DNA from 4 places in the Embleya sp. NBC_00896 genome. Region 1 is predicted to be linked to each of the others. Evidence: riboswitches for the same ligand, from Rfam matches in the RefSeq annotation. Region 1 holds a riboswitch; each other region holds the start of a gene.
What was found. A riboswitch is a leader RNA that binds a small molecule or an ion and turns the genes downstream of it on or off. The one in region 1 is predicted to bind cyclic di-AMP.
Positions count from the first base shown of each region.

Region 2: linked by a shared signal. The riboswitch ahead of OG928_RS42995 (NlpC/P60 family protein) and the one ahead of OG928_RS27605 (transglycosylase family protein) in region 1 are both predicted to bind cyclic di-AMP.
Region 3: linked by a shared signal. The riboswitch ahead of OG928_RS15420 (transglycosylase family protein) and the one ahead of OG928_RS27605 (transglycosylase family protein) in region 1 are both predicted to bind cyclic di-AMP.
Region 4: linked by a shared signal. The riboswitch ahead of OG928_RS41795 (transglycosylase family protein) and the one ahead of OG928_RS27605 (transglycosylase family protein) in region 1 are both predicted to bind cyclic di-AMP.

Region 1 covers NZ_CP108776.1:6,094,893-6,099,262, reverse strand. The annotation lists gene OG928_RS27615 (nucleobase:cation symporter-2 family protein) at 1-296, shown strand, start outside; gene OG928_RS27610 (LuxR C-terminal-related transcriptional regulator) at 654-1,457, shown strand; gene OG928_RS27605 (transglycosylase family protein) at 1,539-2,213, opposite strand; cyclic di-AMP (ydaO/yuaA leader) riboswitch at 2,319-2,511, opposite strand; gene OG928_RS27600 (EthD family reductase) at 2,705-3,040, opposite strand; gene OG928_RS27595 (phosphoenolpyruvate hydrolase family protein) at 3,044-3,946, opposite strand; gene OG928_RS27590 (Tm-1-like ATP-binding domain-containing protein) at 3,948-4,370, opposite strand, start outside.
Region 2 covers NZ_CP108777.1:2,140,931-2,145,300, forward strand. The annotation lists gene OG928_RS42985 (DUF885 family protein) at 1-1,203, shown strand, start outside; gene OG928_RS42990 (hypothetical protein) at 1,297-1,836, opposite strand; cyclic di-AMP (ydaO/yuaA leader) riboswitch at 2,260-2,397, shown strand; gene OG928_RS42995 (NlpC/P60 family protein) at 2,407-3,498, shown strand; gene OG928_RS43000 (glycoside hydrolase family 3 N-terminal domain-containing protein) at 3,596-4,370, opposite strand, start outside.
Region 3 covers NZ_CP108776.1:3,400,468-3,404,837, reverse strand. The annotation lists gene OG928_RS15425 (PIG-L family deacetylase) at 1-1,132, shown strand, start outside; gene OG928_RS15420 (transglycosylase family protein) at 1,237-2,565, opposite strand; cyclic di-AMP (ydaO/yuaA leader) riboswitch at 2,570-2,791, opposite strand; gene galE (UDP-glucose 4-epimerase GalE) at 3,168-4,136, opposite strand; gene OG928_RS15410 (GtrA family protein) at 4,219-4,370, opposite strand, start outside.
Region 4 covers NZ_CP108777.1:1,879,375-1,883,744, reverse strand. The annotation lists gene OG928_RS41805 (globin domain-containing protein) at 1-784, opposite strand, end outside; gene OG928_RS41800 (group 1 truncated hemoglobin) at 788-1,210, opposite strand; cyclic di-AMP (ydaO/yuaA leader) riboswitch at 2,241-2,481, shown strand; gene OG928_RS41795 (transglycosylase family protein) at 2,513-3,760, shown strand; gene OG928_RS41790 (glycerophosphodiester phosphodiesterase family protein) at 3,887-4,370, opposite strand, start outside.

The sequences.
Region 1 (4,370 bases):
GCATCCGCACGCTCGGCAAGGCCGATCTGAACGCCGGGTCGAACGCGCTGATCGTGGCGGTCGCGCTGGCCTTCGGCGTCTTCCCGATCGCGTTCCCGGACTTCTACCACGCGTTCCCGGAGAAGTTCGGCATGATCGCCGAGTCCGGCATCTCGGCCGGCTCGATCATCGCCGTCGTGCTCAACCTGCTGCTCAACCACACCGGCCGCGGCCCCGACGACGCCGAGGCGCGACAGCACGCGAATCCGGTCCCGCCGGAGCCGATCGACGCCCTGGCCAAGGCCGCACGGGCCTGACCGTCGGTGCCGTCCCGGAGACCGCCACAGGGACCGCCGTAAAGACCGCCATGGGGACCGTCCTCGAACGCCGGAGGGGCTTCTTCAAGCCCGTCCGGCGTTCGAGCACAACCCGACGGCAGGCCGCCCGGCTGCCGTTCCCCCAACGTCACGCCCGTGACCCGCGCGGCCTGAGCCGCACGCGTTCCCCCCTCGGTCTCGGAGCGTGACCCTCGTGTTCCATCCTGTGGGGTCGGGGGCGCCGGCGACATGGCCCAAAGGTGGAGTTCCTTCGGCATAATCGGCCCTCCCCCCGGCGCTTTCGGAGGTCGCTTTGTCGGAGGTCGCCGGCCGGAGGTCGCTTTGTCGGAGGTCGCGTTGAGTGTCGCAGCCCGGTTCGAGCCAGACCTCGCGGGTGACTTCGACCTGGTCGAACGTCGGGACCTGGAGCGGCTGTTGCGATTACTCGACGAGTGCGCGCGAGCGGCCGACGTCGCGACGTTCCGGGAGAGCGTGCTCGACGCGCTCGCGCGGTACTTCGGTTATCGCGACACGACGTTCTTCACCGGCTCGAATCTGCCCGCGATCTTCGAGGACCGCGACCCGCTCGCGACCGGGATCGGACTCCGCGGCCTGGTGCCGTACATGGAGACCTTCCATCGCGACGACCCGTTCCACCTGATCGCGCTGCGTGCCGCGCCCGGGCGCAAGGCCGTGCCGCTCACGCTCGAATCGCTGCCCAAGCCGGTGCGGGCGGCACACGTGCGCTACCTGGAGTCGTTCCTGTACCCGATGGGCATCCACGCGAAGATCGTGGTGCCGCTCCCGGGGCCGACCCGATGCGGCGGGATCGGCCTGTTGGGCACCGAATCCGGCGCGTTCGGCGCGCGCGACGTCGCGGTGGCCACGCTGTTGTCCCGGCACCTGGGCAATCTGTTCGCCCTCTTCATCGATCGGCCCACCCGACCGCCGAGCCTGATCACCCGTTTGACGCCGCGTCAGGCCGAGATCGCCGCGCTCGTCGCGCGCGGGCTGACCAACCGCGACATCGCCGCGGTGCTGTCGATCACCGGGGACACGGTCAAGAAGCATCTGACGTACGCGATGCAGACGGTCGGCTGCGCGAACCGCACCCAACTCGCCCTGCTGTGGCTGCGCGAGGGGCCCGACGAGGCGACCTGAGCGGCAAGCCGGGCCGACGGCCCGGAAAATGGGCGTAGGCCCCGCCGAAGTATTCGGCGGGGCCTACGTCGTGATGGTGCGTCAGGCGGAGAACGCCAGCTTGGCACCGATGTTGATCAGGTTCGGGTTGTCGCCGATGGCGCTCTTGTTGGCGTTGTAGAGGGCCTTCCAGCCACCCTTGACGCCGTTCTTCGACGCGATGTCGGACAGCGTGTCGCCGGCCTTGACCGTGTAGCGGCCGGAGGTCGACGCCTGCTTGGAGGCGGCGGACTTCGGCCCGGCCTTGGTCGCGGTGTCACTCTGCTTGTGCTGCACCCGGACCTTCGGGGCGGCCTCGGTCACGGACTGCTCCGTGGACTTCTTCGGCGCGGCCTCGCTCACGGACTGCTCCGTGGACTTCTTCGGCGCGGCCTTCTGCTCGACCTTGGTCTTGGTCTTGCCGGTCGTCGCCGTCGAGGACTCGGCCTGGGCGGACGCGTTGCCCTTGCCCAGGTTGGCCTTCTGCGAGCAGACCGGCCACGCGCCGGGGCCCTGGCCGGCGAGAACGCGCTCGGCGACAGCGATCTGCTGCGTCTTGGTGGCGTTCTCGGCGTTGGCCGCGTACTCGGTGCCGCCGAACGCCTTCCAGGTGCTCGGGGTGAACTGCAGACCGCCGGAGAAACCGTTGCCAGTGTTGATGCCCCAGTTACCGGTGCTCTCGCACTGGGCGACCTTGTCCCACTCGGACGAGGTCGCGGCGCTCGCGCTGCCCGTCATGCCCACGAGGGGAAGGACGAGACCCGCACCGGCGGCGACGGCGATGCCGGCGCGACGGCCACGAGAGAGCGAGCGAACGGGAGCGGTGATGGCACGGAACGTCATTGATTACCTCGTCGGGCGCCTACGAAGTTAGCTGTCGGGTTCGGACGAATGGCCCGGCCTCGCCTGATTCAGGCATGGCTTCACCCCAAAGACATCGACAGTGCCGATGTCGCACCACTTGGTTCCCCCGCTCCTGCCGCCAGTCGATATCGACTGCGTCCCTCGAGCGGCGGCAGGATTCGGCGTACCGCCCGGGGAGTCCGCTTGTGCGAACAACCACGAAACTACGCACCGGTTCGCCCGGTTGGCAAACATTTCGACCGCTTTGTGACGTGCCCGACAGGCTGGAATAACACCACTTTGCCCGAATTGTCGGGATCTTCGCAGGTCACCGTTCCGGCGTCCACGGTGCGCAGCCGCGTGATCACCCGTGCGTCAACACGGGGCTATTCCGTCGCGGGCAGCTCCACAGGTACGACTACCCGTTCTTCGTCCCAAAGGAACGTCGCGCCGCCGGTCGCGAAATTGGGCACGTCGGCCACCGTGGCCCGGCCCTCGGGCGAATCCAGGACCGCTTCGATCCCCGCGCGGGATTCCGCGTACAGCGCGACCACCATGTAATAGGGCGGCTTCCCCCCGGCGGGGTCGGGCTCGCAGGTGCCGATGGTCCAGCCGGTCAGGCCCGGCATCGTGCGGGCGAGCGGGACGTGCTTCTCCCAGTAATAGGAGTCGAACGCCGCCGGATCGGTGGGGTGGCCGTATAAGACGGTGAGCTTGTACATGTCTCAGTCCTCGCTGTCTCGGTAGGTGTCCGGTGCTTCCGGGAGGTCCCGGGCTTCCCAGGCGTCCCGGTCGTCGGTGACGCTCTTGCCGCCGATCTGCTTGAAGGCCCTCGCCTGGGCGGTGATGGCCAGCTCGGTCGGGAGCCTCTCCATGCTGGAGGCGCCGAAAAACCCGACCACGCCGATGGTGTTGGCGAGCACGTACGCGGCGTCCTCGGGCTCGGCGATGGGACCGCCGTGACACAGCACCAGCACGTCGGGATCGACCTCGGCCGCCGCGTCGCGCATCGCCTGGACCCGCTCGACCGCCTGGTCGAGGGTGAGCGCGGTGGTCGCGCCGATACTGCCCTTGGTGGTCAGCCCCATGTGCGGGACCAGCACGTCGGCCCCGGCCGCGGCCATCGCGCGGGCCTGCTCGGGGTCGAAGACGTAGGGCGCGGTGAGCAGGCCGCGCTCGGCGGCGAGCCGGATCATCTCCACCTCGAGGTCGTAGCCCATGCCCGTCTCCTCCAGGTTCTGCCGGAAGACGCCGTCGTACAGCCCGACCGTGGGGAAGTTCTGGACCCCCGCGAAGCCCATCGCGGCGAGCTGGTCCAGGAAGTGCGGCATGATCCGGAACGGGTCCGTGCCGCACACCCCCGCGAGTACCGGGGTGTCGCGGACCACCGGCAGCACCTCGCCGGCCATGTCGACCACGATCGCGTTGGCGTCGCCGTACGGCAGCAGGCCGGCGAGCGAGCCGCGGCCGGCCATCCGGTAGCGGCCGGAGTTGTAGATGATGATCAGATCCACGCCGCCGGCCTCGGCGCACTTGGCCGACAGGCCGGTGCCCGCCCCCGCGCCGACCACCACCCCGCCCCGCTCGACCGTCGTGCGCAGCCGACCGCGCGCCTCGCGTCCGTTCATGTCAGTCCTCGCTCCCCTTGATGATCAGGTGGTGCAACCGATCCGCCGCCGCCGTGGCGAACGCCGGGTCGTTGATGTCGGTGTCCGACTCGTACAGCTCGACGGAGCTGCCGGCGAGTCCCACCCGCAGCGCGTCGAACAACGCGGCGTCGGCGGCGGGGTCGTGGAAGGGCGCGCCCTCGACGTCGATCGCCGAGACCCCGCGCAGCGGCAGGTACAGCGCGGTCGGGCCGGTCGCGGCGACCAGCTTGGCCGCGATCCGCCGGCCCAGTTCGGCGTTCTCCTCCGGCGTGGTGCGCATCAGCGTCACCGTCGGGTTGTGCACGTACAGCTTCCGCTGCTCGAACCGCTCGGGCACGGTGTCGCGCGGGCCGAAGTTGACCATGTCCAGGGCCCCGACGCTGACCACCTGCGGCAGCCCCAT
Region 2 (4,370 bases), on a different replicon from region 1:
GCGGCCGCGCGACGGGCACACCTCGCGCGCTGGCCGGAGGGCGTGGACGCGGCGATCGAGGCACTCGATCGCGTGCCGGCTCCACTGGCCGCCGCCACCCTCCCGCTCGCGCGTGGGTTGGCGTCCTTCGTCGGGCCCGATTCGAGTCCCGTACACGACGCCGCGCGCCACGCGGTCGGGCGCTTTGTTCGGCACCTGGAGCGGGCCGTCGTCGACGGTCCACCCTTGGGTGCCCTGGGCAGCCGCAACCTGGCCCGACTCCTCGGTTCGGCCGAGGCGCTGGACATCGATCTGGATCTGATGACCACCCGCGTCGACGCCGAGCGCGACCGACTGCGCCGGCTCCGCGACCAGGCCTGCCGGCGGCTGGATCCGCGTGCCGAGATCGCGGACACGATCCGCTCCCTACAGGAGGATCACCCCGACACGGACGGCGTCATCACCGAGTTCCGGGCGCTGGTCGAGGAGGCCGTCAAGTGGGTCGCCGAACACGACCTGGCTCCGGACCACGACGTGCTCGTCGAGGTGTTGCCGATGCCCGAGGCGCAGCGCAGGGCCCTTGCGGGCGCCACCTGGGCCGCCGCGAACGAGGCCGACGCGCCCGGCCGATTCCACGTCTCGCTTCCGCTCGACGCGTGGTCGGCAACCGAGCGTGACCAATGGCTGCGGACCGGTTTCAGCCGGAACCTGATGGCCAACATGGTCGTGCACGAGGTCGCCCCGGGACACCTCAGCCACGGCCGGGCCATGCGCCGGGCCACCAGCGAGGTGCGGCGGACCGTGCTCTCGGAGGTCTTCATCGAGGGCTGGGCCCACTACTGCGAGGAGATGGCCCTGGAGGAGGGCTTTCGCATCGACCCCGCGTTCGCCGTCGCCGTCGCGCAGGACGCCTTGCGCCGGGTCACCCGCTTCGCGTGCGCGATCGGGCTGCACACCGGCGAGATGACCATCAACGACGCCGCCCGCAGGTTCACCGAGGACGTCGCGCTGGCCGGCCCGGCCGCTCTGCACGAGGCCCAGCGCGGCCTCTTCGATCCGACCTACGGCCGCTACACCTGGGGCAAGTTCGCCGTCGTGGACCTGCGGGAGCAGGCCCGCCGGCAGTGGGGGCCGGCGTTCTCGCTGCCGCGCTTCCACGCCGCGCTGCTGAACCTGGGCGCGCCCCCGCTCGGGCTTCTGGGCATCGCCCTCGAACGCGGATGATCACGTTTCTTGCGGCCACCTTGGTGTCGACCGCCGTCCCCGGGCCGAACCTGTGGCCGAGCCGTGGGATCGGGCCCGGACGGAAGCGACCGGCTACCGCGGTTCCCACCAGGTGGGGGAGATGTCGAGGGACCAGATGTCGCCCACCTGTTGCTCGTCCGGGTCGTCAAGGTCGTGGTCGCCGTCTCCGTAGGGGTCGGGGTCCGTGATGACGAAGATGCGGGTGCCCGAGTCCGATACGCGGTAGCGGTTCATGTCGATCGTCTCGTCCTCGAGTTCGACCGTGTGCCCCAGGGCCAGGACGGCGTTGCGCAGTTCCTCGAATCGGGCCCGGGGCGCGAAGGTCCCGTACCTTCGGGAGAGGGCGGGTGGCACCGTGTCGGGGGAGCGGTCGTGCATCAGCCGGTGGACCTTCACGCCGAATCCGAAACAGGACATGCGCCCTCGGGAGTCCGGCAGGAAGTTGACCGTCACGAGTCCGTACTCCCGCCTCAGGGAGCCGCCCCCGGGGACATCGAGGTAGCCCGGTCCCACCGCCTTCTCCCAGTCCTCGGGGCCGAAGTCGGTTCCCGCCCCGGCTCCGAGCACGTCGGAGCGGGTGGCGACGTGAGCGTAGAAGTCCAGATCGGACACCCGTTGATTCCCTTGGGTCGAGCTGTGTGAGCGCGGCGGATACAGCGGGAGCGAGACCACTTCCCGGCAGTGTGACACCCAGGGACGGCGAGCTTTGCAACCTCGTTCGCCGCTCGTAATCCGCAGCCGGTTTATTTCTCACGTTCAGTGAAGTCTGTGGAGTTGGGCTGCCGGCGGGTCCTCGCGACCAATCGTTGCCAAAACGGCTCAAGATCGACTTTAGGGAATCCGGGTGCTTTTCCCGTGATACGCGGAAAAGTAAACGATGATATTGGTAAAGGTTTGGTAATGCAGAAGTCCGTGGTGATGGTCGTGACACGCCTGTGACTATTGTTTCGCGACAGGTGATCGGTTCGAGGTTGACCACCCCGGTCGACACGATCGCCTCCGCCGAATTCGGGGACGAGTTTCGGTGACGGTGGGTAACCGCTGTCGTCGGGACGCGAAGCCGGAACCGGGGACCCTCGCAGTCCCTGGGGTGAATCGGTGCTTCGGCACCGTAGGGCGCCTTCTTCCGCCCGAACCCGTCAGCTAACCCGGTAGGCGGCCGAGGAAGGAGACCCGCCGCCAGTGGCGTCCCAACGTCGACCCGGGCAGCACCGCAAGCCCAAGCCGCGCACCGCCGTCCGTACCGCAGCGACCGTTGTCACGGCCGCCGCGACGATGACCGGCGTGATGACCTTCGCCGGCACCGCGAGCGCGGATCCCGCGCAGTCGTTCCAGCAGACGAAGGAACGCGTCAACCAGCTGCACAGTGACGTGATCAAGGCCACCGAGGCCGCCAACGGCGTCGAGGAGCAGATCGAGAAGCAGCAGGGCAACGCGAACCAGACGCAGGCCCGGATCACCGAGGAACAGGCCGTACTGAACGCCCTGCGCGACCAGATCGGTGTCCTCGCGGCCAACCAGTACCGCAGCGGCGGCCTGCCGCCGTCGCTCTCGCTCGCGCTCAGCGGCGACCCCGAGGGCTTCCTCCAGAAGTCGCAGATGATGTCCCAGCTCGACGGCCGGCAGGCCGCCAAGCTGAAGCAGATCGCGGCGCAGGCCCGAGTCCTCCAGCAGGACCGCACCGAGGCATCCTCGCAGCTCGCCGAGCTGGAGAAGCTGCGGACCGAGCTGAACAAGAACAAGACCGACATCCAGACCAAGCTCGCCGAGGCCCAGCGGCTGCTGAACACGCTGGACAAGAAGCAGCAGGACGACATCCTCAACTCGGACAAGCACGCGAGCGGCCCCGGTTCGCGCGACGACACCGACCGCAGCTCGCGGGCCAAGCCGGACACGCCGCCGCCGGCGAACGATGTCCCCGTGTCCGGCCGGGCCGCGGCCGCGGTCGCGTTCGCGAAGGCCCAGATCGGCAAGCCGTACGTGCCCCGGGGTGTGGGCCCCGACTCCTACGACTGCTCGGGGCTGACCATGGCTTCGTGGAAGGCCGCCAACGTCAAGCTGACCCGCACCACCTTGACCCAGGTCAACGACGGTCCGCGGATCTCCAAGGGCGCGCTCAAGCCGGGCGACCTGGTGTTCTACTACCCCGACAACTCGCACGTGGGCATCTTCATCGGCAACGGTCAGATCGTGCACGCCCCGCGGCCGGGCAAGAACGTGACCATCGCGCCGGTCGACTCGATGCCGTTCTACGCGGCCGTTCGACCCGGTTAAGCCCATCGGTCGCGCGTAGAGCGCCAAGTCGAGGCCGGGTCCTTCGGCGCGCTGTCGTCCTTCCGGTCTTCGTTCATGGGGTTCGTTCGCTGAGGCTTCAGGGGCCGCTGTCGCCCGGAGTCCGGTGTTCGGTGCTCGGCCCGCCGCCCCGCCGCCCCGCTGTGGCGTCCGCGCCTTCCGGCAGGTGCTTCGGGCCGATCGGTGGCGGGCCGGGGTGGCCGCATCGGAACAGCGGGTCGCGGGTGTCGAAGGGGACGTCCTCGCGTGACTGTTCGACCGCGCGCATGGAGGACGGCAGGTCGAACGGGAGGCGTCCGGTGGCCGGGGTGCGGTTGAAGACGGCGTCGAGGACGACGTCGTCTTCGGCACCGAAGTCGGCGAGCAGCAGCAGCGCGGAGTCGGCGAGCCCGGTGAGTACGGCGGGCCGGTCCAGAGCGACACAGACCGCCAGGGGAACGGTGGCGGCGAGCTCGCGCAGTCGTTCGAGTTCGGCGGGAGGGAATTCCAGGGAGCCCGCGTGGAAGTAGCGTTCGAGTAGGCCCTCGCGTTGCTCGTACGGGGCGTCGAGGCGGACCACCGCGACGTCGGCGTCCTCCGGGCGTTGCACGGGCGCGCCGTAGCGCGCGGCCACGCGCGGGTCGATGTTCTCGACATAGAGGGCGCAGTCCGGGCCGAACCCGACCGGGGTCCCCGACAGCGGGACGAGTGAACGCTGTTGGACGCGGCGGGCGAGCGCGCGGGTCTCCGGGCGGCCGACCAGTTCCTCGGCGGCCTCCGGGTCGACGTACGGGTTGTCGAAGAGGCCCAGACGGAACTTGTCGCGCAGGATCCGGCGGACCGAGGCGTCGATCCGCGCCTCGGTGGCGGCGCCG
Region 3 (4,370 bases), 2.7 Mb from region 1:
CAAGGACGCGATCATCCGCGTGTACGGCTGGACGGACCGGGTCCACCACTGCCCCGGCACGGTCGGTTGCGGCGACCTCAAGGTGCGGGACACCGCGCCCCGCACCAACTGGCCGCAGAGCACGACGTATCGCTTCCCGGACGCCGGTCCGCGGCCGGTGCTGGGGGCCGACGGCCGGTTGTCGGCCTGGTCGGTGCTCGGCGGTCGGATCGCGCGCTGGGACCAGGAGGCCGTGGGCGCCCCGGCGTGGTCCGCGGTCCCACGCTCGATGCCGGGACCCGGCGACGGCGAACTCGCGCCCGGAGTGGGCCTGGTGCGGTCGGCGGACGGCCGCACCCGGGTGTTCGCGCTGCGGATCGGGGAAGCGGGGCGCGGCGACCGGCAGCGGTTCGACGTGGTGACGGCGACCGAGCGCGCGCCGGGCGGCGACCTGGGCCCGTGGACGAGCCTGGGCAACCCGGCGGGCGACGTGCGCGAACGCGGGCTCGGCACGCCGGTGGTGCGGGCCGACGGGGCGGGCGGGCTGCACCTGTTCGCCCGCGACCGGGACAAGGGGATCAGCACGCGGTACCTGCCCGCGGGGAGCGACGCCTGGACCCCGTGGCGGGATCTGGGCGGCGCCGAGATCGTCGAGGGTCCGGTCGCGGTGACCCGCCCCGACGGTCGGGTCGCCGTCTTCGGGACCTCCCGTGAGGGCATTCGGTACTGGGAGCAGGCCGGCGATCGCATGGGCGCGCCGCGCACGATCGCGGCCGACCGCCCGACCGGGCCCCCGGCGCCGGTGGTACGGGCGGACGGCCGGATGGAGGTCGCGTACCGCCGCGCCGGCACGTCGGAGATCGCGAGCGTGGTCGAGGGCGACGCGGGGACGTGGCGGCCGGCGGCCGGCGAAGGCCCGGCGGGCAATGGCTACGAGCCGCTGTCCCGGGTGCCGGGGCCGGCCGGTGATCCGCTCACCCTGACCCGGGACACCGACGGCCGGCCGGTCGCGGTCGGCGGGACCGGGGCGCCGTTCGTCCTGGACACGCGCCCGGCGGCGGCCGGACCGACCGGTGCACTCGACGGCGCGGGGCACGCGGTGGCCTGCTGGCTGGGGCCGGACGGCTCGTTGCGCACGGCCCGGCTGTCCTGAGCGATCGGCCGCGTCGGGCACGCGAACGGCGGGCGCCCCCCGAAGGGGACGCCCGCCGTGTGTCGCGAAGCAAGGGCGGCTCGGCCGCCGATGGATCGGACGGATCAGACGTTGACGCCGTGGCTGCGCAGCCACGTCATCGGGTTGACCGCGGAACCGTAGTTCGGCGTGGTCCGGACCTCGAAGTGCAGGTGCGGGCCGGTCACGTTGCCGGTCGCGCCGGACAGCGCGATCTTCTGGCCGGTCTGGACCTTCATCCCGGCCTTGACCGAGATCGAGGACAGGTGCGCGTACTGCGTGTACTTGCCGTCCGCGTGGCGGATGACGACCTCGTTGCCGTACGCCCCGCCCCAACCGGCCGAGACGACGGTGCCCGAGGTGACCGCGCGGACCGTGGTGCCGGTCGAGACCGCGAAGTCCTGGCCGGTGTGGCTGCCGCTGGACCAGCGCGAGCCGCCCGTGCCGTAGCTCGCGCTGAGCGAGCCGCCGGAGACGGGGGCCACGTAGGAGCCCGACGCCTTTTCGGTGGTCGTCGACGCGGAGGGCTTGGACTCGGCCTTCTTCGGCGTCTCCGCCTTGGTGGTCGAGGTCTTCGGCGCCGTCTTGGGCGTCTCCGCCTTCGGTGCCTCGGGCTTCTTCACCTCGATCTTCGGCGCGGCGGCCTCGGTCTTGGTGGTGGTCGCGGCCGAGCCGGACACCGACAGCTTCTGACCCGGGAAGATCAGGTCGGGGTTGCCGCCGACGACGCTCTTGTTGGCCTCGTACAGCTTCGGCCAACCGCCGGGCACGTGTGCGGCATCCGCGATCTTGAAGAGCGTGTCACCGGCCACCACGACGTAGGACGTGGTCGCGGCGGAGTCGGCCTTGGGGGCCGTCTCGGTCTTCGGCGCGGTGTCGGCCTTGGGGGCCTCGGTCTTGACCTCGACCTTGGGGGCGGCGACCGTCTTCGGCGCCGTCTTGGGGGTCTCCGCCTTCGGAGTGGCCGTGGTGGCCTTGGGGGCCGTCTTCGGCGCGGTCTTGCCGGCCGACGTGTCCACGTCCGGGGCGGCGGCACCGCGAGTGAGGCCCGCCTTGATCGAGCACACCGGCCAGGCGCCGGGGCCCTGGCTCTTGAGCACCTTCTCGGCTATCGCGATCTGCTGGTCCTTGGTGGCCAGGTCGGCGCGAGGGGCGAACTGCTTGCCACCGAACTCGCTCCAGGTGCTCTGCGTGAACTGCAGACCGCCGTAGAAGCCGTTGCCCGTGTTGATCTTCCAGTTGTTCGTGCTCTCGCACTGGGCGACCTTGTCCCACGTGCTCACGGGGGCGGCGTGAGCCGAACCCGCGCCGATGATCGGCATGGCGACGCCGACGCCGGCGACACCCGCCGCGGCGATCAGACGCGTGGTCCTGCTGTGACTGCGGCGGCGATGACGCCCGGTTCCGGACAGCATTGCTGGATCCTCTCCCACGCCTACGAGGTGAGCTGTCGGATTCGGGCCGGAGATCGATAGCCCGGCCACATCCCGAAGGACGTGGCTTCACCCCAAGCCGTTCGCGGCGCCCGATCGCTTCGATCGAGGCCGTTCGCGGCGGTTCACCTGTGGTTCCCCCGCTCCTGTCGTGTGGTGCTCGTCAGCCTCCCGAACGGCCGGCGACAGGATTCGGCGTACCGGCGATCGGGGTCCGTGTGGGATACGGACGATGGGAACGCTAAGCAGGCCTCACCGAAGATCACAAGTCTGTGTCTGATAGACGTCGATTGTCCGAATTGGGGTTGAGCGCAAAGTAGATGGTCCCTTACGGAAAGGACCGTAGTTGGCGTTCCGTGGCGGAAGGTCCCGGATCGAGTGACAAAGGTCCTTGGTCGTTCGACGTGGAGATCGTCCGGGAACGATCACCTACATCCCGTTCGTCACATGCGCATCGCGCGTAGCGTCGTGGAGGCGTCCGCCATGCCCTTCGGGACGCGGTTTCGCACACGGGATCCGAGTGATTCGCGCCACAACGCCGGCGGGTTTGCCGCCGGCGCCGCGACGTGCCTCCAGGGGGCCGCTCAGTGGCTCCGCGCCTGCCATCCGGCCCAGGCGCTCTCGACCATGTCCGAGGTGTCGAGGCGGGCCTTCCAGGCCAGTTCGGCGGCGATCCGATCCGCGCTCGCCACGACCCGGGCCGGGTCGCCCGCCCGCCGCGCCTGGACCACCGGAGCCACGTCCCGCAGACCGGTCACCTCCTGGATGAGGTCGACCATCTCGCGCACGGACGTACCCTCGCCGCGTCCCACGTTGAGGACGAGCCCGGCCTCCGGATCGGTCGCGAGTCGGCGCGCGGCGGCCACGTGCGCCTCGGCCAGGTCGACGACATGGATGAAGTCGCGGACGCAGGTCCCGTCGGGGGTGTCGTAGTCGTCGCCGAAGATCACCGGTGCCCGATCCGCCGTCAGTTTCTCGAACACCATGGGCACGAGGTTGAACACGCCCTCGTCCGCGAGCTCCGGCGCGCCCGCGCCCGCGACGTTGAAGTAGCGCAGAGAGGCGTACGAGATGCCGTGCGCGCGCGCCGTGGCCCTGATCAGCCACTCTCCGACGAGCTTGCTTTCGCCATACGGATTGATCGGCGCACAGCGCGTTTCCTCGTCGACGAGGTGCACGTCCGGCATGCCGTAGACGGCCGCGCTGGAGGAGAAGAGGAAGCGCGTGACACCTGCGTCCACCGTGGCCGCCAGGAGCGTACGCAGCCCCTCGACGTTCTCCTCGTAGTAGTGGAGCGGTCGGTCGACCGACTCGGGCACCCGCTTCTTGCCGGCGATGTGCACGACGCCGTCCACGGCGTGGGTGCGGAACGTCTCGTCGAGCAGAGCCCGGTCCAGCACCGAGCCGACCACGAGCGGCACGCCGTTCGGCACGCGCTCGCGCGCTCCGGTGGAGAGGTCGTCGATCACCACGACGTTCTCGCCGGTCGCGAGCAATGCCCGCACGACATGAGTCCCGATGTATCCGGCGCCGCCGGTGACAAGCCAGTTCATGGGATCAGCGTAGCCACAAGCGGTGCTCGGCTCGGTGGACGAACGGGTGCGATGCGGAACCTGTCGGTCATCCGTTACGGGATCAGGACACCGGGGTCGAATCGGCGCGGCCCAGCGTGGGCTCCGGCTCGGTACCCGGGATCATCACCTTGCGCGACACCAGGAAGGTCACCGGGATGGCCGCGGCCGCGGCCACGAGCGGCGCGATCCGCTCGTCCATGGACGCCCACGAGA
Region 4 (4,370 bases), on a different replicon from region 1:
TCAGGGCCTTGAACGGGGCGAGCCCGGTGCCGCCGGCGAGCAGGACCACATCGCGTCCGCCGGTGCCGTCCAGCGTGAGCCGCTGTCCGACGGGCGCGCCGAGCCGCAGCATGTCGCCGGCCTGGATGCCCTGGGCCAGCGCGGTGCTGACGCTGCCGCCGTCGACCACCCGCACGTGGAATTCCAGCGTCCCGTCCGCCCGCGGCGCGTTGGCGGGCGAGAAGTAGCGCCACATGCGGGGCCGCAACGCGGTTTCCACCGCCACGCTCTGGCCGGGCACGAAGTCGAGTCGGGTGTGCGGGCGGACGGTCAGCACGACCAGTCCCAGGCCGCGGCGTTCGTGTCGGATGACCTCGGCGTCCCACCACGCGGGTGTGGTGCGGGCCGATTCGTCGGCCGCGTCGCACATCACCTTGGCGACGAGTCCGTACGCCGCGCCCCAGTCGGCGGCCAGCTGCGGGGTCCACGCGCTGCCGGCGAAGTGTTCGAGCGTCGCCAGCAACGCCTCGCCCACCGCGGGGTAGTGCTCGGCCACAACCGCGAACTTGCGGTGGTCACGGCCGAGTTGCCCCAGGAAGACGACCAGGGTGTCCAGGTCGTCGACGTTCGAGACGACGTGTCCCAGCGCCTCGACGAGCTTGCCGCGCTGCCCGGCCATGGAGACCGGGAACATCTCGCGCGTCTGCGGGTGGGTGAGGAACAGGGACGAGTAGAAGTACAGCGGTACCTGATCGCCGTGCGCCGCCACCAGGCGCCAGCTCTCCTTGAGGCGGGTGGTGTCCACGACTCAGCGGACTCCCTCGGCGACCGCGCCGTCGTCCTGGACGATGTCGTCGCGCACGGCCTTCAGGGTCGAGGCCACGGCGTCGGCGATGTGGGTCGGCGCGCCCATCTCGCCCAGGACGTCGAGCAGGTACGCCGAGACCTTGTCGTAGTGCGGGCCGGTGACGCCGAGTCCGGTGTGCGCGGCGGCCAGGGTCCGCCCGTCGTAGGTCTCGGGGCCGCCGAGGACGGACGCCAGCAGCAGCGCCTGGTGGCGCTTGACGGCCGACACATCCGAGCGCTCGAAATACGGGGCCAATTCCGGATCGGCCAATACCAGGCGATAGAAGCGGTCCACTGCCTCACGAATAACCGGGCCACCGCCGAGTTGCTCGTACATCGTCTGCTCGGAGATCGCTTCGGACGTCGAAGCATTCGTTTCGGACATGTTACTCGCGCTCCCTCGGTCGGATATTCGAGCAGAGCACAGCATCCGGGTCTCACGTGTCGAATGTCAATGAGAGCAATGCGTCATTTTGGTCCGGTTGCGACCTGAAATCCACTGAGCCGGCTGCGATCATTCGAATTCGCTCCGGAAGTAGAAAACTCGTTTCCGCCGACCGCTCCCCCCGATAGGGAAGCGGGTCCGCCGGAGCGCAGCGCCGGTGCGGCGGCCCGGCACGCGCCGGATCGCCAGAATTGTCGGCCGGTATACACCGGACATGTACTCGCATTGTGTCGACTGTCGGGAAACCGATGGAAAGACGGACGTGCGGCGGCGATTCCACCCCATGCTTCGCAATGGCGTCGCAGGGGTGCACCGATTGCACCGATCGGAACGAGCGCGAGGATCAACGAAGATTCAACGAAGATCAACAGGGATCAACGAATCCTTGCCCCCGCAACAATTCACCGTCGAATATTCCCGTGGCCAAGGAAGCGTCAATCGCCTCGCCGATACACAATCCCAGGTCATGTGGCATGGAAGATCAAATCGCGCGGTGATTCGAGATATTCGATGGCCGTACTCGCCGGCGGCCACTCCCCGCCGCCGAGATCCTCGGCGGGCGTCTCGCACCGGCGCCGCGCTCGGCTTTGCCGGCGCGACCCACCTCGGTCGCGACCGGCTGGCGGCGCGACACCACGGCGGCGGCCGTCGACCGGCGGCAGAGTGAGCCACCGAACGAGCCGCCGGCGGTCGTCGACGTTACGCACGTCACATCGCACGCACCGATGGTCAGGCTCTCGCACGGACCGTGAACCGCACTTCCGCAATTCTCACGAAGCGTAATTCCCGGATCACCGAAATGACAAGCCCTCGGACACAATGCGTGCACGACTCGGGACTTTCGGTTCCCATATTCCGCCGATTCGACACGATTCAGCGATTTCTACCGATCGTGATGTTTGGATCCGAGTGGGTGTTGTGCGTAGTTTGGTGCTTCCGCCGCACCGGTCTGGTGCACCAGCGGATTGCGCCTCCCGGTTCGCCGAATCCTGCCGCCGGAGGGGCCACGGTACGAGTACCCGAAAGGCAGGAGCGGGGGAACCAAGTGGTACGCCGTCATGGGCGTCTGCACAGACATGTGCGCGGACGCCCTATTTGGACGGCTTGGGGTGAAGCCGCGTCTCCTCACTCGTGAGGGACCAGACACGGCCGGGCGAGACTCTCCAGCCCGAATCCGACAGCTCACTTCGTAGGCGTGGGAGAAGGAAACTCTTCGTGCAGTCGTTCAACACCCCTGCCCGCATGCCCAAGAAGACCCGCCTCGCCCTGACCGTCGGCATGGCCGGCGCGATCGTCGCCGCCCCGCTGATCGGTGGCCTCGCGACCGCCAACGCCGCGTCGGTCTCGACCTGGGACAAGGTCGCCATGCTCGAGAGCTCGGGCAACTGGCACATCAACACCGGCAACGGTTTCTACGGTGGCCTCCAGTTCACCCAGAGCACCTGGACCGAGTTCGGCGGCACCAAGTACGCCCCGCGTGCGGACCTGGCCACCAAGGACCAGCAGATCGCCATCGCGGAGAAGGTCCTCGCCGTGCAGGGCCCGGGCGCGTGGCCCAACACCTCCGGCCCGTCCAACCTGACCAAGGGCAGCGCGGCTCCGGCCGTCAGCCCCTCGGCGAAGGCCGAGAGCAAGGCCACCGTCAAGGTCGCCCCCAAGGCCGCCACGACCGAGAAGTCGGCCGAGTCCAAGCCCGCGCCGAAGATCGAGGTCAAGTCCTCGAACGGCACCTACTCCGTGGTCAAGGGCGACACCCTGTCCAAGATCGCCGCGGCGAAGGATGTCGAGGGCGGCTGGCACAAGCTGTACAAGGACAACCGCTCCGTGATCGGTGGCAACCCCAACCTGATCCAGATCGGCCAGAAGCTCACCCTCTCCGGTGCGGCCTCGTCCTCCTCGTCCTCGGACGACAGCGACAAGGGCACCGACAAGGGCACCGAGAAGACCTCGACCGCCCCGTCGACCCCGACCAAGGCCTCCGTCTCGGTCAAGGTCGCGCCGAAGCCGGTCACCAAGGCCAAGGCGCCGGTCGCGCCGAAGGCGAAGGCCTCCGCCGAGGTCGCCCCCGCCACCAAGAGCAACTCGTCCGGCTACGTCGCTCCCGTGAGCGGCTCGCTGGGTACCGCGTTCGGCACCGGCGGCAAGCTGTGGTCCAGCGGCAGCCACACCGGTCAGGACTTCGTCGTCGGCACCGGCGCGAGCGTCAAGGCGATCACCTCCGGCACGGTCGTCAAGGCCGGCAACGGCGGCGCCTACGGCAACGAGGTCGTCATCAAGCACGCGGACGGCAAGTACTCGCAGTACGCGCACCTCTCCAGCATCAGCGTGAGCGCGGGCAGCAAGGTCAGCACCGGTCAGCAGATCGGCCGCTCGGGCGCGACCGGCAATGTGACCGGCCCGCACCTGCACTTCGAGATCCGCACCACCCCGAACTACGGCAGCGGCATCAACCCCGTCACCTACCTCCGCGCCCACGGCGTGAACCTCTGATCCCAGAGTCACCCAACGCGGTAGCCACAGGGCCGTGCCCGTCGACCACCAGGTCGACGGGCACGGCCCTGTCGGCGTCCCGACACGCCTTCTTCGCCGAACACCCCCACCCCGCCCCCGCCGAGCTCACCCGGCCGGGTAGGCCCGCGGCAGCCGGTAGCCGCGGTCGGCCAGCAGCGTGCGGAGGCGGTCGGGGTAGTCCGTGATCAGGCCGTCGACGCCGTCGTCGACGAGCTTGGCCATGGTCGCCGGGTCGTCGACCGTCCACGGCACGACCTTGATGCCGAGGGCGTGCGCGCGGGCGACCAGTTCGCGGGTCACGTACGGGCGGTAGTTCGGGTCGGTGACCGTGCCGTTCTGCGGGAAACCGTGCACCGGTGAGAACGTCCTGGCGCCGATCGTCCTGATCGCGCGCAACGGGTCGCCGCCGAAGTCGTCGATGTCCAGGCCACCCAGCCACGGCGACGCGCCCGGTTGCCCGACCTGGAGGAAGTCGTAGTTGGTCAACGCGACCAGGGGCAACCGCGGTTCGACCTCGCGCATCCGCTTGAGCGCGCCCCAGTCGAAGCTCTGTACGGTCACCTGGCGCAACAGCCCGGCCCGGCGCACC